One region of the Exiguobacterium sp. RIT341 genome, then DNA from elsewhere that is predicted to be linked to it. Evidence: riboswitches for the same ligand, from Rfam matches in the RefSeq annotation. Region 1 holds a riboswitch; each other region holds the start of a gene.

The links. Region 1 has a riboswitch for S-adenosylmethionine ahead of BW42_RS09805 (methionine ABC transporter ATP-binding protein). Riboswitches for the same ligand answer to the same signal wherever they lie in the genome.
Positions count from the first base shown of each region.
Region 2: another riboswitch for S-adenosylmethionine. It lies ahead of BW42_RS10620 (carboxylesterase); the one in region 1 lies ahead of BW42_RS09805 (methionine ABC transporter ATP-binding protein).
Region 3: another riboswitch for S-adenosylmethionine. It lies ahead of BW42_RS11040 (2,3-diketo-5-methylthiopentyl-1-phosphate enolase); the one in region 1 lies ahead of BW42_RS09805 (methionine ABC transporter ATP-binding protein).

Region 1 is NZ_JFYW01000008.1:162,857-170,615, forward strand. It holds gene BW42_RS09795 (alpha-glucosidase) at 1-236, opposite strand, end outside; gene BW42_RS09800 (aminotransferase class I/II-fold pyridoxal phosphate-dependent enzyme) at 385-1,572, shown strand; SAM riboswitch class I at 1,635-1,739, shown strand; gene BW42_RS09805 (methionine ABC transporter ATP-binding protein) at 1,825-2,838, shown strand; gene BW42_RS09810 (methionine ABC transporter permease) at 2,828-3,493, shown strand; gene BW42_RS09815 (MetQ/NlpA family ABC transporter substrate-binding protein) at 3,521-4,336, shown strand; gene BW42_RS09820 (GNAT family N-acetyltransferase) at 4,397-4,894, opposite strand; gene BW42_RS09825 (CAP domain-containing protein) at 4,982-5,860, opposite strand; gene BW42_RS09835 (hypothetical protein) at 6,211-6,567, shown strand; gene BW42_RS09840 (FN3 associated domain-containing protein) at 6,585-7,759, opposite strand, start outside.
Region 2 is NZ_JFYW01000008.1:338,340-346,098, forward strand. It holds gene BW42_RS10605 (MetQ/NlpA family ABC transporter substrate-binding protein) at 1-720, opposite strand, end outside; gene BW42_RS10610 (methionine ABC transporter permease) at 740-1,390, opposite strand; gene BW42_RS10615 (methionine ABC transporter ATP-binding protein) at 1,380-2,408, opposite strand; SAM riboswitch class I at 2,495-2,598, opposite strand; SAM riboswitch class I at 2,848-2,949, shown strand; gene BW42_RS10620 (carboxylesterase) at 3,017-3,775, shown strand; gene BW42_RS10625 (thymidine kinase) at 3,858-4,472, opposite strand; gene BW42_RS10630 (DedA family protein) at 4,656-5,306, shown strand; gene BW42_RS10635 (type B 50S ribosomal protein L31) at 5,342-5,587, opposite strand; gene rho (transcription termination factor Rho) at 5,679-7,052, opposite strand; gene BW42_RS10645 (C40 family peptidase) at 7,408-7,759, shown strand, end outside.
Region 3 is NZ_JFYW01000009.1:15,497-23,255, forward strand. It holds gene mtnA (S-methyl-5-thioribose-1-phosphate isomerase) at 1-399, opposite strand, end outside; gene mtnK (S-methyl-5-thioribose kinase) at 396-1,562, opposite strand; SAM riboswitch class I at 1,640-1,743, opposite strand; SAM riboswitch class I at 1,949-2,050, shown strand; gene BW42_RS11040 (2,3-diketo-5-methylthiopentyl-1-phosphate enolase) at 2,121-3,311, shown strand; gene BW42_RS11045 (2-hydroxy-3-keto-5-methylthiopentenyl-1-phosphate phosphatase) at 3,308-3,967, shown strand; gene BW42_RS11050 (methylthioribulose 1-phosphate dehydratase) at 3,964-4,584, shown strand; gene BW42_RS11055 (acireductone dioxygenase) at 4,601-5,137, shown strand; gene BW42_RS11060 (arsinothricin resistance N-acetyltransferase ArsN1 family A) at 5,263-5,751, shown strand; gene BW42_RS11065 (MBL fold metallo-hydrolase) at 5,812-6,567, shown strand; gene BW42_RS11070 (pentapeptide repeat-containing protein) at 6,616-7,254, opposite strand; gene BW42_RS11075 (DNA polymerase) at 7,431-7,759, shown strand, end outside.

The DNA of each region.
Region 1 (7,759 bases):
CCCATCGTCCCCGCCTTGTCCATGATCGTGTAATAATCGGCAATATCATAGCCATTATCGATGTCTGGAGAACGGTAACATGGATTTAACCAGACGATATCGACACCAAGCGATGCGATGTAATCTAGCTTGTCGATGACACCTCGCAAATCACCGATGCCGTCCCCATTCGAATCCTTAAAACTGCGCCAATAGACTTGATAGACGACTGCTTCTTTCCAGCTAGCTCGCTTCATCTCCTCACTCCTCTCCCTACTCTCTATTCCCGCTCCACATATCTGTACCTGTTTATTGGACGATTTTTTTGAATTTCAAAAAAGTTCTTTTCTTTTGACTGAATATTCGTTATCCTTGACGACAATACTACGAAGGAGGCACACATCCATGAAACATTTCGCTCCATCCATCGCCATCGATCGGCTTCCTGCTCCCGTTTTCGCTGAACTTGCGAACCGGATCGGTGCTGTGAAAGCTGCCGGACATGATGTCATCACCCTTGGTCAAGGAACACCCGATCAAACGACGCCCGTACATATTCTCGACGCCTTGAAACAGGCGATCGATGAGCCAACAAACCTTCAATATCCACCATTTCGTGGACATGATTTTCTAAAGCAAGCCGTCGCGAGCTTTTATGCGAACGAATTCGGCGTCACGATCGATCCGGCAACCGAGGTCGCAATTCTTCTCGGTAGTAAAGCCGGAATCGTCGCCTTACCACAAACGATCGTCAATCCTGGAGAAGGTGTCATCGTCCCGGATCCGGGGTACCCGGATTACCTGTCTGGAGCAGCACTTGCTGGTGCTTACCCGATTACGCTTCCATTGCTTGAGAAAAATAACTTCCTGCCGGATTACGATTTACTTGATACGACAGATGTCGAGCGCGCCCGGATGTTGTTCCTCAATTACCCGAGTAATCCGACAGGTGCGACAGCGACAGCAGAAGCCTTCGAACAGACAGTTGCCTTCGCGGATGCCCATGATATTTGTGTCGTCCATGATTTAGCCTACGGTGGCATCAGCTTTGATGGTCCCACACGAAGCTTCTTGCAGACGGAAGGGGCGAAAGATGTCGGAATCGAGTTGTTCTCACTCTCGAAACGCTTCAACATGTCTGGCTTCCGAATCGCTTTCGCGATCGGAAATCCGTCCGTCATCTCAAGCATCGAGACGTATCAGGAACATCTCTACGTCAGTGCCTTCACACCGATCCAACATGCAGCGACCGTTGCCCTGACGAGTGACCAAACATGTGTCCGTGAGTTAAGTAGCTTATATGAAACACGACGCGATGCATTGTTTACGAAACTCGATGCAATCGGCTGGAGTGGACCACGACCGGGCGGTTCCTTCTTCGTCTGGCTCCCCGTGCCGGAAGGATACACGTCCCAAAGCTTCACGGATCATCTGCTTGACGAAGCACACGTCGCCGTGACCCCTGGATCATTTTTTGGTGAATACGGCGAAGGATACGTACGGATCAGCTTAATTGCTGACGTCGAACGGCTAGAAGAGGCCGTCGAGCGAATTGGAACGCTCAACCTGTTCCGGACACCTGTTGCGGAATAATTCTGAAAAAACATTTGACAGATGGGAATCATTTCCGTTAAAGTAAATCCCAACAGCATAACTACTTATCGAGAGCGACCGAGGGATTAGGCCCAACGACGTCCGGCAACCACCTATCAGGAACGGTGCCACATCCTACAGAATGGATTCATTCTGAGAGATAAGTTACGAAATCTTACACTTTCGTCGCTTTTTTCTGGTTGCTCTGCTACTAGGAAAAAGCGACTTTTTTTTGTACAAGGAGATGAGCAAATGATTGAATTCAAACAGATTACGAAACGGTTCGTCCGAGACCGGACCCCGATTTTCGCATTACGGGATGTCGATTTGACGATTCAAAAAGGAGAAATCTTTGGGATCATCGGTGAATCCGGTGCCGGTAAGAGTACGTTACTTCGTCTGATCAACGGTCTCGAGCATCCGACACAAGGAACGGTCAAGGTCGACGGTGTCTCGCTCGGTGGGATGTCAAAAGCAGATTTGCGTCAACTTCGTTTGCGGACAGGAATGATCTTTCAGCATTTCCAATTGATCCAGTCGCGTAATGTCGCAGATAACATTGCTTTCGCACTGAAGGCTGCTGGCGTCAAACGAGCAGATTTTCCAGAACGGATCCGTGAACTCGTCTCACTCGTCGGACTCGAAGGATTCGAAACGAACTTCCCGAGTCAGTTGAGCGGCGGACAAAAACAGCGCGTTGGGATTGCCCGGGCACTCGCGAATGATCCAACCGTCTTGTTATGTGACGAAGCGACCTCTGCCCTTGATCCGGTCACGACGCTGCAGATTTTAGATTTGTTGAAAGATTTGAATGAACGACTCGGATTGACGATCGTCCTCATCACGCATGAGATCGATGTCGTCAAACAGATTTGCCATCGTGTCGCGGTCATGTCGCAAGGGGAAGTCGTCGAAGTCGCCTCTACATACGATTTGTTCAGTCAAGCCAAACATCCGGTGACACAACATTACGTCGACACGGCACTCCAGATCGAGCTACCGGAACGCATCTTGCAAGCGACACCGGGAAAGATCATCCGCCTGCAGTTCACGGGCGAGAAGACCGGTGAAAGTACGTTATCGGAAGCCATCCGTCGATACGATATCTCGGTCAGCATCCTGCACGGAAAAGTCGATTACATCCAAGACGTCGCTTTTGGTGTCTTAATCGTCAGCTTGACGGGATCCTCCGATCAAATCGCACCTGCCCTCGACTGGCTTGCGGCGGAACTTCATACACTCGAGGTGATTCAGGATGTGGCTTGATCGTATACAAACGATGTTACCCGAGTTGTTGAAGGCACTTGGTGAGACGGCGTGGATGGTTGGCATTTCGCTTGCCTTCGCATTGGTCGTCGGGATTCCACTCGGGATTCTCCTGTTCGTCACCGACCGCGGTTTATTCTTTCAAAACATTGCCATCCGACGTGTCCTTGACTTCGTCGTCAACATCGTCCGGTCCTTGCCGTTCATCATCTTGCTTGTTGCCCTCATTCCATTAACGAAATTTTTGCTTGATAATACGATTGGTCCGACAGCAGCATCCGTCAGCCTCAGTGTCGCAGCGATTCCGTTTCTCGCACGACTCGTTGAAACATCACTGCGTGAGATTCCACCTGGTTTAATCGAAGCAGCGGAAGCGTGCGGAGCGAAACCATTACGGATCATCGTCAGTATCCTTTTACCAGAAGCACTCCCTGGCATCATTCAGGGCATCACGCTAACGACGATCAGTTTGATCGGCTTCTCGGCGATGGCTGGGATCGTCGGCGGCGGAGGTGTCGGTGACCTCGCGATCCGCTTCGGCTATTATCGCTATGATAATCTCATCATGATCGTGACGATCGTTGTCCTCATCGTCATCGTCCAGAGCATTCAAGCACTTGGCAATCAACTGGCGCGAAAAACAGACAAGCGCTAATCATACATATAAAGGGAGAGTTGAATCATGAAAAAACGATATGCCTTTTTAGCGACAGCCTTACTCGGTGCAGGAATCCTCGCAGGATGCGGAGACAGCAGCGCTGATGAAAAAGACAAGACAATCAAGATTGGGGCGACAAGCGGTCCTTATAGCGACATGGTCAAACAAGCGATTCAACCGCAACTCGAAAAGAAAGGCTATAAAGTCGAAATCGTCGAATTCAGCGATTATATCCAACCAAACATCGCACTCGGTAGTGGCAATATCGATGCCAACTTATTCCAACACTCGATTTACCTGAAGACGTTCTCTAAAGAAAAGAAGCTCGACCTTAAAGGGCTCATCACTGTCCCGACGGCACCGATGGGACTGTATAGTAAAACGGCGAAGACACTTGACGACGTCAAGACAGGCGCTGAAGTCGCGACACCGAACGATCCAACGAACCAGGCACGCGCGCTGAACCTCTTGGCAGAACAAGGCTGGATCAAACTGAAGCCAGATGTCGATCCACTGACCGTCTCAGAGAAAGATATCGTCAAAAATCCGAAGAAACTCGTCATCAAGCCGCTTGAAGCAGCGCAACTGCCACGTGCCATCGAAAGCGTTGATGTCTCAGCAGTTCCAGGAAACTTCGCGCTTGCTGCGAAATTCGATTTACTCGATGCGTTAGCACTTGAGACGATGGACGAGCAATACCGGAACCTCATTGCTGTCCAAACGAAAGATGCAGACTCACAAGTCGCGAAAGACCTGAAGACAGCTGTCGAATCCGATGCATTCAACACAGTCATCGAAAAATCATTCAAAGGTTTCAGCAAACCAAATTGGGCAAACTGATTTTAAAAACGACCGGAATTCAAAAGAGATCATCTCTCATTGAATTTCGGTCGTTTTGTGTTAGAACCGATACCACATGAGTTCTTCATCATGATAGGTATCATCGATTTTCAACGCCCGCGGTTCAATCGCGTACGATTCGAAGCCAAGCGACCGATACAAGGCTTTAGCGGCTTCATTCGTCCGAACGACCGAGAGATGAACCTGCTCGATCCAAGGACGTTCCTCTAATGCCCGTAATGCCTCTTGTACCAATTGCTGTCCGACCTGCTGTTTTCTGATGCTTGGAGTGACGTACATCGCAAATAAATTGGCTCGATGTCGCATCTTGTCTAGCTCGGAGCAGACAACGGTGACGACCCCAACGAGTTGCGCTTCATGAAAGGCACCGAACGTCGCTGCCTGTTCGCTCTGAAACCGCGTAGCATACCGGTCGACCGGTCGATCTTTTTCCGCTTCATAATCGGAGCCGAACGCTTCCGGATGATTCTGTAATGCTTCTAATCGCAATGCTTTATAGAGTACTGCATCTTCTGGATTCAATCGACGGATTTCCAATCGCCCCACCTCCTGCCTTTAGTATAAAACAAACAATCTCATGAAAAAGAGAACGACATCGTGAAATGTCATCCTCTTTTTACATACTTAAGGTGTTCGGAAATTAATCGTGAAGTACGGTGCATTGTCTCGGAATGCCACACCGACATCGGCTTGCTTGTACTCTTTTTTCAAAATATTTTCTCGGTGTCCTTGTGAATTCATTAGACCCCAATGCGCGGCAAAGACGTTCGGATACCCCATCGAGAGGTTTTCACCAGCATAGCTGAACGTGATTCCTCCGCGTTTCATCCGGTCGAACGGATCACGACCTTGTGGATCTGTATGCGAGAAGAAATTATGTTTCGCCATGTTTTCGCTGTGACCACGGGTGACCGGCTTCAATGCTGTGTACGGTGCTAACGGATTCAACTTATAGTCAGCGCGTTCCCAGTTCATCAAGCGAAGCATTAATTTCTCATCCGTCGTCCGTAGCGCATTTGATGACGTACCGTAGAAGCCTTTTTTCTCCGCTTCGACGTCTTTCGGAATCGCAAGTGTCGCTTTGACTTTATTGCCGTCATGTTGATCGAAGAAGTACGTTACATAGTTCCCTTTCTTCTCATAAACGGCGGCATGGTCCAGATTCAGCATGTAGTTTGTGTTGCCTTTACGATAGGACTTCACTGCGGACCACCCCTTTTTCTTCAAAGAGGATTCCGTATCCTTATTCAATACTGCACCTTGTGTCGTCACACCGTTTTTGAAACGATATTTTCCGTAGTCCTTACCATCCTTCGTTAAGGCGACGAATTCTTCCGTTGAAGTCCGTCTGACTTCCCAGTCATATCCGGGATACTCACTGCTATATCGATCAATCAGCTTGCCGCCACTTTTCGGGTAATCGGCTTCTGCCTGTTCCATTGGAATGTTTTCGTAGCCGAAAAAGGCTACCGCTGCTACTCCGATGATCAACCATTTTTTCATGTCGTCGTTTCGCCTCCTTTAATCTCATTACCTTTATTTTAAAAGAAATTGTTTCCCCCGAACAGTCATTGGCTCTCATTTGTCTAAATCACATCTTCTGTCCACAAACCTGACACATTTCATGAGAACGCTCTTCCTTTAGTGAAATGCTTTCTTTTAAACGATTCTTGAAAACATTTAGTACAGAGACTAAAGTATATTCCCCTTTTCTTAAAATGTGTGAACATTCTTTTATTTCATTCTCAGCGAATTTTGGTTGCTCTCCGAATCTTGACTCGGTATCATTAAAATTCGTAAGCCAAACTTTCAATGCTTTTCCAAATAACATAATGATATGAAGGAGCTGACCTATGGTTTTACTGTATTTCATTTATGAATCCATTGCCTTTTTACCCATTCAACAATACTTATTCTCCGGCTGGATGATCCTTGTCGCCTTGACTGTATCCTTTAGCTTAGCCAATGCCCACGAAGATGTTCGTCTCAATCAACGACTTGGATTTGAAATACTCGTTCCAGGTTCCGGTATGTTGCTCTCAAAACAATTCATTCCTGGTCTCGCTATCATTCTATTATTGATCATCATTCACTTCACGTATATGTTCCGTGCCATCCCGTTACCCGTTGCCTTAATTTCCACACTCTCGATCAGTACACTCTCACTTCTTTTACTCTTTATCCCAGCACGCAAAAAAGCGGACCGCTAAGTCCGCTTTTTTTGATTTTATTGGTATTTCGTTGTTTCAGCTAGTTTGTATTTGTTCGACAATTCAAGCCAGATCGTTTTGCCTTTGATTGTCTTCACTTGAATGTATGGACGCCCCTGTGACACGCGAAGTGCGAGCAATTCACCTTGTTGATCGGCGTGTGTTTCACTGGCTTTATCCCAGTTGCGACCCAATTTACGTTCAATGAAGATATGTTTTCCTTTTTGAACAGCACGCCAGATACCGACTTCTGCCGTTCCTTTGACCGGTACTGCCGTTTGTGCACCTTGAATCGAGATGATCGCTGGATCGTGGTCACTCGCGCTACCGTCTGCTTCCATGTAATCCGAGTTGATGTTGACGATATCCGACGATGTATACGACTTCAAGTTATTCGAAATTAAGATATGGTCGAGTACTTGCGCATTTCCGTTGTAGACGTACGAGTAACGCTCAGATTTCGGAAGATCATCGACTGTGTTCCAGAGATTTTTCCCTTTCAGGATGTCTAACGTTTCTGAAAACTGGAAGTCGTTGAGGTCACCAAGAACGACGACATTCGAATCTTTGACTTCCGTCTTCAATTCAGAAACGAAGTTTTGGACGATGTTCGCAATCGCATGACGCTGGACTTCACTCTTACGAACGACCGGTTGGTTTTTACCGAAGTCAGCTCCATCGCCACCTTTTGAGTTGAAGTGGTTGACGATGACATGATATGAATCACCATTAAAGAGGAATTCCGCGACGAGCGGTTTCCGCGAACTCGCGAAGTTCGGATCCGTCGGCTGAATGCGACCCGGGTTTTTCGTCAGCTTACCATTTTCAACTGACACGGCTTCCGTCGCTCCACCTTTTTCTCCTGGTGCGAGTGATACACGCGCTGGATTGTAGAGGAACCCGACACGGATGTTTCCGCCTGGTTGCCCGCCGTCCTTTTTATCTTCTGGTGCGATGTCCGTATACGCATACCGGACACCTGTTTTTGCTTCGATCGCTGCGATCAATGTCTCAAATGATTTCGAAGCGTCGACTGTGCCGCTATCCGTTGCGCCGTCGTTATCCTGCATCTCTGTCAAACCAACGATGTCTGGTGTCTTCAGGAATGTCGCGATGCCTTCCGAGACACGATCAACTTTTCCAGCATCGGCTGTCGACGCGAAGTTCTCGACGTTGTATGAAGCGACAGTCA
Region 2 (7,759 bases), 180 kb from region 1:
CGCGATCTTTTTCAGTTCTTTTTTGTTCTTGTCTTCCGTCCGTGTCGCGATGATGTTGATGTATGGTTTTGCTGTCTCGTTCTCATGGACGATCGAGTCTTTGATCGGATTTAGTCCTGCGTCAACAGCAATACCGTTATTGATGATCGATGCAGCGACGTCCGGTAAGACGCGTGGCGTTTGTCCCGCGACGATCGGAACGATTTTCAGTTTCTTCGGATTTTCAACGATCTTATCGACCGATCCATTGCCGTCGAAGTCGTCCGGTAATTTGATCAAACCTGCTTCTTGTAGTAACAAGAAGGCACGTCCCATGTTCGTCGCTTCGTTCGGAACAGCGATTTTGCCACCGACTGGAATATCTTTGACGTCCTTATATTTATCTGAGTAAATGCCCATCGGTGCAATGACGGTCGTCGCAATCGGCGACAGCTTCAACTTATGTTCCTTCTTGAAGGCGTTGAAGTAGGAAATCGTCTGGAAGGCATTGGCGTCGATCTCACCCTCAGCCAGTGCCATGTTCGGCTGGACATAATCGGAGAACTTGACGAGTTCGATTTTGATGCCCTCCTTTTCCGCTTTTTTCGCGACGTAATCCCACACTTGAGTATCTGAACCGCTGACCCCGAGCTTGATCGTCTTTTCTTCTTCTCCTGATGCTGAGCACCCGGCAAATAAAATCGTCGTTAATGTTGCTCCAATCGCTACTGCTTTTTTCATGGCTGAATCGCTCCCTTGATTAATGTCTTCTGATTTTTCGTGCGACGATGTTGCCTGTCGTCTGTAAGCCTTGGACTAAGATAACGAGAATCCCGACCGTGATGATCATGACTTTCGTGTCGAACCGTTGATAACCGTACGTAATTGCTAAGTCACCCAGTCCACCACCACCGATGGCGCCTGCCATCGCCGACGCCCCGATCAAGCCGACTGTTGCAATCGTTAAATTAAGGATTAGTGAACCGAGTGCTTCCGGCAGAAGGAAGCGGAAAATCGTTTGGAATGGCGTCGCCCCCATCGCTTCTGCTGCCTCAAGGACACCTTTGTCGACTTCAAGTAAGGAACTCTCGATCAGCCGTGCCATATACGGGGCGGCATAAAAGACGAGTGGAACGATGGCGGCTTCTGTTCCGATCGACGTCTGGACGATCAACCGTGTCAACGGGATGATCGCAACAAGTAAGATGATGAACGGAATTGAACGGAAGATATTGACGATACTGTTGAAGAATGTGAACAGCGGGACGTTCTCGAGCAATGCCCCTTTTCGGGTGACGACGAGCAGGATGCCGAGTGGTAAACCGATCAAAGTCGAAAATAATAACGACACTGACACCATCGTCATCGTCTGCAAAAATGCTGTCCAGATATCACTGTAGTTAACTAGCATCAGCAAGCACCTCCTCGACGGTCACCTGTGCCTGATCGATGTACTGTAAGGCCCGTTTTACTTCGATTGTTTCACCGATCAGTTCAACAAGTAATGTACCGAACGGTGTTTCCTGTAACTCCGTGATGCTACCGTGCAGGATGTTGACATCGACGTCGAAGCGTTTTGCGACTTGCGATAAGAGTGGTTGTCCGGTGTGATGTCCGAGAAAATGAATCTTATAGATCGGATGCGCATTCCGTGACTCGATCAACTGACGAATTGATGCCGGAATTTCATCATGCATGACGGAGCGGACGAAGTTTTTCGCTGTCTCGGTCTGCGGATTCGAAAAGACATCAAAGACTGTTCCTGACTCGATCAGCTTCCCGGCTTCGATGACGGCGACCCGGTCACAAATCTCCCGGATGACGCCCATCTCATGGGTGATCAAGAGAATGGTGATCCCGTATTCCGCATTGATGCGTTTTAATAACTGGAGAATATGATGTGTCGTCTGAGGATCGAGTGCTGACGTCGCTTCGTCACATAAGAGCACGGATGGTTGCGTCGCTAGTGCCCGGGCGATGCCGACACGTTGCTTTTGTCCGCCGGATAATTGATCCGGGTAATGATCCGCCTTGTCCGCAAGATCGACGAATTCGAGTAATTCCGTCACCCGGCGACGAATCTCGTCTTTCTTGACACCTGCGAGAACGAGTGGTTTCGCAACGTTCGTAAAGACCGTGTTTGCATTCAATAGATTGAAGTGTTGAAAGATCATCCCGATCCGCTGTTTCGCTTGGCGTAATTTTTTTGGTGATAGTTGTGTTAAATCTTCCCCGTCGACCGTCACTGTTCCTGACGTCGGTCGTTCTAACAGGTTGACGCAGCGGAGCAATGAACTTTTCCCGGCACCGCTAAAGCCGATGACACCGAAGATTTCGCCTTTCTCGATCGTCAGGTCGACACCGTCGAGTGCTGCGATCGTCTGATCCTTCGTGACGTACGTTTTTTTGACTTGATGAAATGCAATCATTCCGTTTTCCCCCTTCATTCAACAAAAAAGGTCCCTTCTTGAGAAACAAGAAGAGACCTGGATCCGCACAGTGGCAGAATCCACTCCACTCATCTCTCAGACATCTGTCTGATGGAATTGGCACAGTGCTCATAATGAGTCTGTTGCCGAGGTTTCGTAGGGCCAGTCCCTCCACCTCTCTGGATAAGTATTGCGGTATGAAATTCGTATGTGTGTTGTTGCGTTGTTGCTTATGTCGTAAAACTAATTTTTACATTACGGGTCGAACCTTTAAAAGTCAACCAACTTTGCAAAAATAATCCATTTGTCGCATATCGATTGAGTCATAAGTTATGAGTTAGCTGAAAGAACAAATCACGATTCGTCCAGAACGATTTGACAAGGCATTTTCGGTCGTGCTACCATCGTTTCAATGATTAATCCGACAATTCCAATATGATATTTATCAAGAGTGAACGAGAGACCTGGCTCTATGACTTCACGGCAACCTGCAATCTGTAAGGTGCTCCGACCAGCAAAGCGCGGCTTTGGATGATACGGTGAAAAACTCGTGGGCGTCCAAGCAGTGACGTTGACGAGTTTTTTTCACGAATGGAGGAAAAATAGTAATGATGAACTATCCTGTATTGACTGGTGCTGAAGCATTTTATCTTCAAGGTGGACCGATTGGCATTTTAATCTGTCATGGTTTTAATGCGACCCCGCAAAGTGTTCGGGACGTCGGTGAGGCATTTGCTGCTAAAGGATTCACTGTCTATGCTCCACGTTTGCGTGGTCACGGGACGAACGTCCGTGAGTTCGAACAATCGACTGCTCGATGTTGGAAGCAGAGCCTGCAAGACGGCTATGCATGTTTACAAGAAACATGCGATCAAGTCTTCGTCATCGGTCAATCGATGGGCGCGACGCTCGCACTATCGCTCGCCGCTGACGGGATTCCATTTTCAGGCATCATTACGATCAATGCCGCTCTCTCCGTTCCGTCTTATGAAGCATTGTCGTTTGAAGATGGTCCACAGTACTTACCAGAAGGGGCACCGGATATCAAACGGTCTGCTTTCGAAATCATCTATGACCTCGTTCCGAGTCGTTGTGCATTCGAACTCGTCCGCTTGATGGATGAGACGAAAGGACGCCTTGGATCGATCCTTCTACCGACATTGATTCTTTACTCGGCAACCGATCACGTCGTTCCGCCGTCGAGCTCGGATTATCTGCATCAGCATATCGGGACGAATGATAAACGAATCTACTGTCTCCTCAACTCGTACCACGTCGCGACCCTCGATCATGATCAGGATTTGATCGTGCGTGAGACGATTCGTTTCATCGAACGCTCGAGTCGTTTCTCACAGGAAACGGGATAATAAAAAAACAGCTATTCGTCTTCACTTAGAAGCGAACAGCTGTTACATCAAAGGACGACCATCATCGGTTCGTCTTTTTTGTTTATCCTTTTTGGTGCTGCATCGTTTGGAGCGGCTTCGGCTTTCCTGGCACTTCATGGCAGTGGCGGCACCGTGGCTCATACGATTCTGAAGCGCCGACTAAAATGATCGGATCATCATAGTTCGCTGGTTTTCCATCAATCAAACGTTGTGTCCGGGAAGCCGGATCGCCACATGAGAGACAGATCGCCTGAAGTTTCGTCACAAATTCTGCGCGCGCCAGTAATTCCGGCATCTTGCCAAATGGCTCTGCCCGGAAATCCTGATCGAGTCCTGCACAAATGACGCGTTTTCCGTCTTGCGCAAGTGCTTCGATGACTTGAACGATCTCATCATCAAAGAATTGAACTTCATCAATTCCGACAATTTGTGTTTCTTCCGCTACTGCTGCATAGAGATCACGACTCGTCGCCATTGGAATCGCCACGACGGAATTTCCGATGTGAGAGACGACATGCTCTTCATGGTACCGGTCATCGATTGCCGGCTTGAATACTTGAACGGGCAGTTTGCCGTACTGTGCCCGTCTGACACGACGAATCAACTCTTCCGATTTCCCGGAAAACATACTGCCACAAATTACTTCGATCCAGCCGTACTGATTTATTACATGCATCATCGTCCGACACCGTCCTCTAAAAATAGTCACTTTAACGAGTATAGCTCGAAACGGTATTGAGAAAAAGGGTTGACTTCCGGAAATCAAAATTCATTTTTTCTTTACCTAGAATTTTTGTCCTTTCATTCCAACCTTCATCCATTTCCTGTACACTAAAGAAGAAGATTCTCGCGAAAGAAGGTGTCCCCGATTCATCATCTCTTACATGACATTCTGCACCAATATGGCGCCCTTGGTCTTTCCGTCCTTCTCGCAGGTGGTATCGTGGGATTGCCGGTTCCTGATGAGACCTTGCTCGTCCTGTCCGGTTTTTGGATGCATCAAGGCAATCTACCGCTGTTCGGTACGATTCTTGCCGCTTACGCTGGCAGTTGCATTGGAATGACGATTAGCTACGTGCTGGGCTTAAAACTCGGCATGCCCCTGTTGCATCGCGTCGGACCAAAGATGCGCATCTCAGAAAAACACATTCTCTCCGCTGAAGCCGGATTTCGTCGTTACGGCAAATCGGTCTTGATCATCGGTTACTACATACCTGGTCTTCGCCAACTCTCTGCCTTTTTTGCAGGTGTTTCAAAAATGCCGTTTCGCATTTTTGCGAGTTACGCGTATACAGGTGCTTTGATTTGGGTCAGTGTGTTCTTGGGCGCCGGCTACTTTGTTGGTCGTCATATCTCGTTCCATAAAGTCGTCGACTACATCTTGGCACATCCAGATGCTATGCCGTACTTGATCGGGATCGTCGGCGGGATTGCTTTCTCGTTCGTCTTAAAGACGTACCTTACGTACCGTTCGCAATTCAGCCTATACAAAAACAGCCTGCTTCCGTAATGGAGGCAGGCTGTTTTTTAAGAACCGGCAAGTAATTACTTGCGGCCGTATTTTTTGTTGAAGCGATCGACACGACCATCTGCCGCGTTGAACTTTTGACGACCTGTGTAGAATGGGTGCGAGTCTGAAGACACATCCACACGGATGAGTGGGTACTCGTTACCATCTTCCCAAGTGATCGTTTCGTTCGAAGAACGAGTAGAACCGCTTAAGAATTTGTACTCAGTCGTTGAATCCATAAATACTACTTTGTTGTAGTTAGGGTGAATTCCTTGTTTCATGGTTGATTTCTCTCCTTCCGCCCTGGTCCATTTGCTGAGCCAGAGTAAGTTACCTTCCTATACTAAACGATTTTTTTACGCGTCGCAATAGTTATTTTTCCGTCGTCGTTTCCTTCTTGACGGTACGCGGTTTAGCAGGTGCACGTCGAACCGTCTTCTTCTTTTCTTTCTCAAGTTCAGCAAAAAATTCTTCATTATTTTTCGTGTCGCGAATCTTACGCAGGAACGTATCGACGAACTCGTTCGACTCGTTCATCGTCCGACGAATCGTCCAGAGCGCATCGAGTTGCTCTTTCGGAAGCAAGAGTTCTTCCTTCCGCGTACCTGATTTGCGAATGTCGATTGCCGGGAAGATTCGGCGTTCCGACAGCTTACGATCGAGATGTAGCTCCATGTTTCCTGTTCCTTTGAATTCCTCATAGATGACGTCATCCATGCGGGATCCCGTCTCGACGAGTGCCGTCGCAAGAATCGTCAAACTGCCACCATGTTCGATGTTTCGCGCCGCACCAAAGAACCGTTTTGGTTTGTGGAACGCTGCTGGGTCAATCCCCCCTGAAAGCGTCCGTCCGCTTTGCGGCACTGTTAAGTTATACGCACGAGTCAAACGCGTGATCGAATCCATCAAGATGACGACATCTTTTTTATGTTCGACAAGTCGCATCGCCCGTTCAAGGACAAGTTCAGAAATCCGCACATGGTTGTCCGGTGTTTCGTCGAACGTTGAACTGACGACGTCTGCTCCCGGAACCGAACGCTCGATGTCAGTTACTTCCTCTGGTCGCTCATCGATCAATAGAATGATCAGCTCGACATCCGGATGATTCTCTTGAATCGAGTTCGCGATTTCTTTGAGGAGTGACGTCTTCCCTGCTTTTGGTGGTGCGACGATCAAACCGCGTTGTCCAAACCCAACTGGTGCAATCATATCCATGACACGAACCGATAAATGACGTGGCTCTGTCTCAAGACGCATTAAACGATCCGGATAGATCGGTGTCAGCGCCGGGAAGAACAAACGGTTACGCGCTGTATCCGGTGCTTCGCCGTTGACGGCTTCCACACTAAGTAACCCTTGGAAACGTTCGTTTTCCTTCGGTGGGCGTACTTTACCTGTGACGACATCACCATTACGTAGATTGAAGCGTCGGATTTGAGAAGCGGCGATATAGATATCTTCAGAGGATTGGGAATAATTGATAGGGCGAAGGAAGCCGAAGCCACCATCGTTTTGCATTTGTGGATTACCAGGGATGACTTCAAGTACCCCTTCGAGGAAATAAAGACCTGTTGATTCCGCCTGTGCTTTTAGAATCTTGAACATCAACTCACGCTTACGGGCTTCCCGATATTGCGGGACATTCTTCGTCTTTGCGATTTCATATAATTCTTTTAATGTCAGCTGGCTCAATTGAGCCAAAGTATAGGAACGTTCAGGTTTATCTTTTTTATCAGTTGTTGGCATGTTTTTCACCTATTCTTTATAAATTCAACTGCATTCAGCATACTTCCATACATACATCAGGAGGTATGTAATTTCTTTCGTGAACTAAAGGTATCATATTTTTTTAAATTCGTCGTCAACAATCCTTTGCGTTTCTTACTTTGTAATATTCAAGGATATTATTTCAGTTATGTTACAAAAGCATCTATTTTGTCTTCTAACTGAAAAAACGTTTTTAAGGGCGCACATGCTAAGATATTCCTGCAGACAAAATTCTTACACAGTTGTAAGGTTCACTGCTTAATCACACACTTAATGATTTCATCATATAACTTACGGACGCAACACACTACATTAAAACGGAGGAATTCTTAACATGAAACGTTTTCTAGCATCGATCGCGACAGCAGCCTTAGTGGTTTCAGGTTTTACATCAGTGGGTACAGGTAAAGTTGAAGCAGCAACAGTCACGAAAGTCAAGATCACGGACAACGGTCTTCGTGTTCGGACAGCTCCTTCTACGAAAGCAAGCATCGTCGGGAAAGTCAACGCTGGTCAAGTCTTTACATACAAAGGCAAATCAGGCAGCTGGACAAAAATCTCATACGGCGGTAAAACACGTTATGTCTTCTCACAATACACAAAGACATACAAATCATCTTCAAGCGCTAAAAAATCAACAAGCACATCTTCTAAACGGACAAAAATCCTGAACGAAGCAGCAAAAC
Region 3 (7,759 bases), on a different contig from region 1:
CTGCGCATCCTGATCGTATAAGGCAATCGTTCGCTGCTCGAGCCGTTCGCGGATCTCTTCTACCGACGTCCCGTCTTGAATGATTGGATTCAATTGATCAAGGACATTTCGTAAGTTAACAGCCGTCGGTCGTGTCGCGAGTAACGTCGCTGATGTCTCAAGCAAAGTCTGCTTATAGATCGACAGTTCTGCTTCAAACCGGTACGCCTCTTGAACGAGTACGAATCCGCCAAATAAACTGATCGCAGGCGCCCCTCGGACGCGCAGTTGTTTAATCGCTTCGACCGCTTGTGCAAGATCGGTAATGACTTCATAGTGTTCTTCCTGCGGTAGACGTGTCTGATCGAGAATCGTCAAGACACGATCTTCATAACGAATACTTTGAACGAATGTACTCATCGGCTAAGTTCCTCCGTTACGTCGAAGTTTCGTAAATCATCAAATGTCCGGCATTCGGTCCGACGTTTGATTAACGCCGATCCTAAACGTAAAGCATGTTGTTTTCGTTCTAGTCGTTCCGTCATAGAACTAATCGTTTCTAAATCAGCGACTGGTGCGAGTCCGATCGTCCGACGAATCAGTTCGCAACCGGCAAAGCCAAGGGCATCCTGCAAGATCGTGCTCAGTACATCGTCGACGAGTCCCGATGTCCGGAATGGTTCGACGGCTTCGCGTTCCCATAAGGCGCGGAACGTCGAAGCGAACGTCAGCCAGAACGTATCGATGTCGCGAATCCGGGCATCACGAAGTGCTGAATAATCCGGGTATGCTGCAAAGAATAAGTGGGCGATGAACTGTCCGACATCAAATCCGAATGGACCATAAAAGGCGAATTCTGGATCGATGACTTTCGTTTCCGTTGCCGAAGCAAAGATGCTTCCTGTATGTAGATCGCCGTGTAGCAACGCATCTCCTTTCGTGATGAAAAGCGCTTCGAGTTTTGCGACTTCGCGTTTCAACTCATCGTCCGCCCATAGACGTGCCACCTCTTCTTCAAGCCCGGCTTCAATCTCGTTCGTCTCCGCGTCATGGAACGGATCCGTGAAGATTAATTTTTCCGTGATGTCGCACAAGTCCGGATTGTAGTACGTTCGGGCGACACGTTTTTTTTCAACCGGACCAAGCGCAAAGTCCGATGTATGGAATAAAGTCCGAGCGAGATAAGAACCAATATGTTCCGCAAGCAACGGATACTGTTCACCTGCGAGTAAACCGCTTCGAACGATTGTCAGATGTGAAAGATCTTCCATGGCCGTATACGCCTCGTCGTGACTAGCATGAAAAACACGCGGTACGAACGGCACGGCATGCCGGGCGAATTCACGGAGTGCGGATTGCTCGATCCACGCCCGCTCGAGTGATAGTGGCCAGCTTTCACCGACGACTTTCGCGTACGGAAGTGCTTGTTTTAGAATCAATCGATGTTCACCTTCTCGAATTCGAAAGACAAGATTGAGATTGCCGTCGCCAATCTCTTCTGCTTCGACGGCTCCGTCGCCGATCAGTCCTAGTGAGCGGACCCGTTCGATCGCGTCCTGTTCTGTAAATGCTTTGTATGTCATCTCAGTTCCCCCTGTGTGATACACGAAAAAGCGCCTCTTTTCGTCATCGAAAAGAGGCGCAGGAAAGTCACTGCGTCCTCTTATCTCTCAGACGAAACGTCTGTTGGATGTAGCACCGTGCCAAGTGGTCGGTTGCTGCGGCGTCATCGGGCCAATTCCCTCTGCCAACTCGCGATAAGAGTCGTATGTAGTTGTCGTGTGTGATATTGATTTGAATCTTACGCAATCCTCTTCCCTGCTGTCAAACTAAAATCAGGGAGAAATGGACATCGTTTTCATGCCATCTATAGAAAGAGTATTTTCAAAAAAATAAATTTTCTAAAAATAGTTTGACAAGTCGTGACTCTCATGTAAAAATTGCAATTAGATTTCACAATTTCATCCAATTCTTATCAAGAGCAGACGGAGGGACAAGCCCTACGATGTCGCAGCAACCGACCTTTTGGCACGGTGCTAATTCTTGCAGCTACTAAGCTGACAGATAAGAGTCCACGTTCGAATCATTCATGGTCTCTTGTCGCTGACAAGAGACCATTTTTTTATTGAAGGAGGAAAGACATGGCTTACATCACAGCTACTTATCAATTGACCGCCCGCGATCGACTGGAGCAACGCGCCGAACAACTCGCGCTTGGTCTGACGGTTGGTTCCTGGACGGAGCTGAATCATCTTGAGCAACAACAACTCGCCTCATTCAAAGGAGAAGTCGTACATACGGAAGAGCGCGACGGTAAAGGCTATATCACGATTCGTTACCCGGAACACAATGTATCGCGCGACTTTTCTGCGATCTTGACGACCGTCTTCGGGAAACTCTCACTCGACGGTGAAATCAAATTAACAGAACTGCTACTACCCGATACATTCACGTCGGATTTTCCAGGTGCGAAGTTCGGGATTGAAGGGATTCGTTCCTTGATTGGTGTCGAAGATCGTCCACTGTTAATGAGCATCTTCAAAGGGGTCATCGGACGCGATTTATCGTTCCTTCGTGATCAACTCGAAGGACAACTTGCTGGTGGGATCGATCTCGTCAAGGACGATGAGATCCTATATGACAATCCGTTGACACCGACGATTGATCGGGCACGGATCGGACGTGAGGTTATCGATGCTCATTTCCACCGGACCGGTAAACGTGCGTTGTATGCGATCACACTTAGTGGTCCCGTCTTTACGCTCAAGGATCAAGCCAAACGATTGATTGACGCTGGAGCAACTGCTTTCTTGTTGAATACCTTCACATACGGACTCGACGTCTTACGTGAATTGGCAAGTGATCCGGAGATCAACGTTCCCATTTTCAATCATCCGGCTTACAGCGGTGCATTGATTGCCAGCCCGAACCACGGTGTTGCAGCGCCTGTCTTACTTGGCACATTACCGCGCGTTGCTGGTGCAGACTTAACACTATTCCCGTCACCTTACGGCAATGTCGCTCTTCCGAAGGACGTCGCCCGCGGCATCGCGGTCGAAGCGACTCGCCTCGGTCAGACGAAAGCGATTTTCCCTGTCCCTTCAGCCGGTATTCACCCAGGACTCGTTGCTCAACTCGTACGCGACTTCGGGATCGATTCCGTCATCAACGCTGGTGGTGGCGTACATGGTCATCCGCAAGGTGCTGCGGCTGGTGTTATCGCTTTTCGTCAAGCACTTGATGCGGCACTCGCAAATGAATCCCTATCGAATGCTGCGTCACGACATGAAGAATTACGAGTCGCGCTCGACGCTTGGGGGATCAAGTCATGACCTTACGAATTCTTTGTGACTTCGACGGTACCGTGACGATGCAGGATAACATCATTGCACTCATGGAGGTATTTGCGCCAGTGAATGACTTCGAACCGTTGAAACGTGGCGTGCTCGACCGGACGTTATCGATCCAAAGTGGTGTCGGGCAGATGTTCGCGCTTCTGCCGTCCGACGGTAAAGCGGACTATCTTGATTTCTTGATGGAGCGCGCCGTCATTCGCGAAGGATTTTCGGAGTTGCTTCAGTACAGTCGTCGTCAAGGAATCCATTTTTCGATTGTTAGCGGTGGAATGGACTTTTTCGTCGAACCGATCTTAGCACCGTTCCTCGAGCAAGAGCAGATTTACTGTAACATTGCCGATTTCAGTGGTCCATTCGTCCACATCGATTGGCCACACGCCTGCGATGCCCATTGCACGAATGGATGCGGCTGTTGTAAAACATCCGTTGCCCGTACATTATGCAAAGACGATGACGTCATCATCGTCATCGGTGACTCAGTGACGGACTTCGAACTCGCAAAACAAGCGGATCGTGTCTATGCCCGTGATTATCTGATCACGTTGTGTGAAGAAAATGATATCGCCTATACACCTTTTGAGACGTTCCACGATATCGTTCATGATTTAGCACGATCGGAGGTGACGATATGACATTCATGCGACGGTATGAAGAACTACGCGCCATCAAACAAGAACTTGCAGCGCGCGATTGGTTCCCTGGTACGAGTGGTAACCTCGCCATTCGGACGTCCGGTATTCCGATTGAATTTCTTGTGACGGCAAGTGGGAAAGATAAGCGGCAGACGACTCCTGACGACTTCGTTCATGTCGATGCGACCGGTCAATTGATCGGCGAGCAATCCGGGCGCCCTTCTGCTGAGACATTGCTCCATGTCGAAGTGTTCAACCGAACGAACGCCGGATGTTCCCTGCATGTCCATACGATTGCGAACAATGTGATTTCGGAGTTATATGGCGATCAGGGAAGTATCACCTTCTCCGGTCAAGAAATCATCAAGGCACTCGGTCACTGGGAAGAAGATGCGACGGTCACGGTGCCGATCATTCTGAATCACGCGGACATCCCGACACTCGCTGCTGCTTTTGCGCCATATGTCACAGCGGACAGCGGTGCCGTCCTGATTCGCAATCACGGAATCACGGTCTGGGCACCGACCGCCTTTGAAGCAAAGAAACACCTCGAAGCCTTCGAGTTTTTATTCAACTATACGTTGACGTTGCAATCATGCCGTCAATCTATCTATTAAAAGGAGGAATCATCTCATGGCAACAGTCTTATTCCAAGAAACAAACACACGGTATACGGATCAAACGGAAGTCGCTGACTTCCTCGCATCGCGCGGCGTTCTTTACGAACAATGGGACGTCTCAAAACTACCAGCACCTCTCGTTGAGAACTTCACACTGACGGATGCCGACAAACAAACGATTCTCGATACGTTCGCTCCAGAAATCAAAGACGTATCAGAACGTCGTGGATATCAGACAGCTGATATCATTTCACTTTCGGATACGACACCGAACCTTGACGAGTTGCTCGTCAACTTCCAGAAAGAACATCATCACACGGATGATGAAGTCCGTTTCATCGTAAGCGGTCACGGCGTCTTCGCGATCAAAGACGAAGAAGTCGGCTACTATAACATCGAACTCAATCCTGGTGATTTGATTTCTGTTCCTGTCAATACACGCCACTACTTTACGCTCCAAGAGGATCGGAAAGTCGTCGCTGTTCGAATTTTCGTCACGACAGATGGGTGGGTTCCAATTTACGAGAACGAGACATCCACGGTCTCTTAAGAACGACAAAAGCGTTGATTTCTTCTATATAAGGAGAATCGGCGCTTTTTCTTATCTCACAAACATATCACTACATCGACACGTAACAGATATAATGAGGGAAAAGCGATTGGGGAGTGAGCAACATGCATATTCGTCCTGTAACGGAACATGATTTACCCGCCGTTCTATCCATTTATAATGAAGGCATCGAAGACCGAATCGCAACGCTTGAGACGGATCGAAAAGATTTATCGTTCATGACCCAGTGGTATGCAGAGCGTACGCATCGCTACGCTGGATATGTCGCAGAAGATGAGACAGGTGTCCTCGGCTTCATTTCTCTTGATCCGTATAACCCGCGTCCTGTCTATGCGACAGTTGGTGAGATTTCCGTCTACATTACTCGAACACATCGCGGACAAGGGATCGGGACACAGTTGTTAGAAACTGCCGAACAACATGCGCGCGATCATCAGATGCATAAGCTGATTCTCTTTACCTTCCCGTTCAATAAAATCGGACAAAAGCTCTACATCCGTTCCGGATTCCGGATTGTTGGGACATTTAAGGAACAAGGTCGCTTGAACGGCGACTACGTCGATGTCATGGCGATGGAGAAACGCTTACGATAGGATTCATTGAATGCCAGACAGGGAATAATCAATCCGAGTCATTGAGAGAGGATGAACCTAATGGATATTCAACAAATTCGTAATGCGACGCTTGTCGTCACGTATGCCAATCAAGTTTTACTAATCGATCCGTTTCTCGGCGAAAAAGGCAGTTTACCTCCTTTCGGTCAAACGCCGAATGCCGTCGCCAATCCACTCGTCGACTTACCGGTCGATGTTAAGACACTGCTCGATCCTGACGCTGTCTTCGTCACGCATCTGCACGCGGATCATTTCGATGATGCTGCAAAACAATTTCTACCCAAGCATTTGCCATTCTATGCGCAGCAAGAAGAAGACGCACGGCAAATCCGAGAAGCCGGCTTCACGAACGTCTCTTCCTTCGATTCCGGTGTGACGATCGGTGATATCCAGGTCCATCGAACAGGTGGACAGCATGGTGTCGGTGAAATCGGTGAACGAATGGGACATGTCTCCGGACTCGTCCTCACGCATCCGGACGAACCGACGCTTTATATCGCAGGTGATACGATCTGGTGTGACGAGGTCGCGCATGCGATTGAACAACATACACCAGATATCATCGTCGTCAACAGTGGGGCTGCCCAGTTTCTGACGGGAGAACCGATCACGATGTCGCAGCGTGATCTCCTTGCCGTACACGAAGCAGCAGCGGAAGCAACGATCATCGTCTCGCACCTCGAGTCCGTCAATCACTGTCTCCTACGGCGCGACATGATTGCTGACTTTTTAGCTGCTTACCACCTCTCTGCCCATTTCCTCATTCCGGAAGATGGCGAAACGATGTCATTTTAAGAACAAATCAAAAGTCTCTTTTCGAAATTCATCGAAAAGAGACTTTTTTCATGGAATGACCAATCCTAATAATCGAGCGAAGGCGACTGCTTGTTCTTCCGTAATGACTGCGCCCGGTAAAAATCGCGGATCGATTGTGATACCAGAGAGTTCCGTCTGCCGGAGATCAAGACCTTTTAATGGTGTTTCAATCCATTGGCTATCAGTAAGCCGGACCGCTTCGAGTTTCCAATGGGTCGGTTTCACTTCGAAGAACTGTGCTTCTTTCATCGTCGTTTCACTCCAATGCTGATGACGGACAGTACTACGAATGAACTGGGCATAGTCTGCGAGTCCTTCTTCGATCGTCAGATGATCAAGCGTACAATCTTCAAACTGAACACCCGTCATCCGGCATCCGACGAAAGACACGCGGTGAAAACGGGTTTCTTGGAAGTGACATCCTGTTAAGTCACATTGCTCGAAACGAATATCTTCGAACGAACCGCGGTCAAAGGTGAGGTTCGCGAACGAGACATTTTGAAAACATACTTGATAGGCATCGATACGCTCCGTCAGTTCGACAGGCATCGACTCCTTTTCATAACGTGCTCCTTTCAGATATGGATCGTCGATTTCGACTTGATCGAACGTCTCTGCTTGAAGCGTTTTCGGTAATTCTGGTAAACGGATAACGATCTCTTTCATAGAAATTCCCCCTTTTTCTCTCCTTTAGTGTATCAAACTCCTTTTGCATAAGGGTCAATCGTTCGAATTCCCTCTTTTTTCAACAGTTTTTTATTTTGAGACACTTTGAGACCATGCTATAGTCAAAGAAAATCAAAATAAGAACATATGTTCTTTTATGTAAAGGAGTGATTCAAATGTTTCCTTCCGTCGTTTTACCACAGAATAAACGTATTTTTTGTGTTGACAGTGTTTCCTTCTACGCCAGCTGTGAATGCCAGTATCGCAATCTCCCTCCCTTAACGACACGTCTTGCGGTCGTCTCCGATTTAAAACGAAGCGGATCCGTCATTCTCGCCGCTACTCCCGCCTTAAAAGCGCTTGGAATCAAGACAGCCGGTCGACTGTACGAAATCGAGCAATTACCCTACGCCATTCGTCGTACGATTCAACTCGTCGAACCGCGCATGCTCGCTTATATGAAAACGTCGATTCGTGTTTTAGATGTCCTGCATCAATTTGCCCC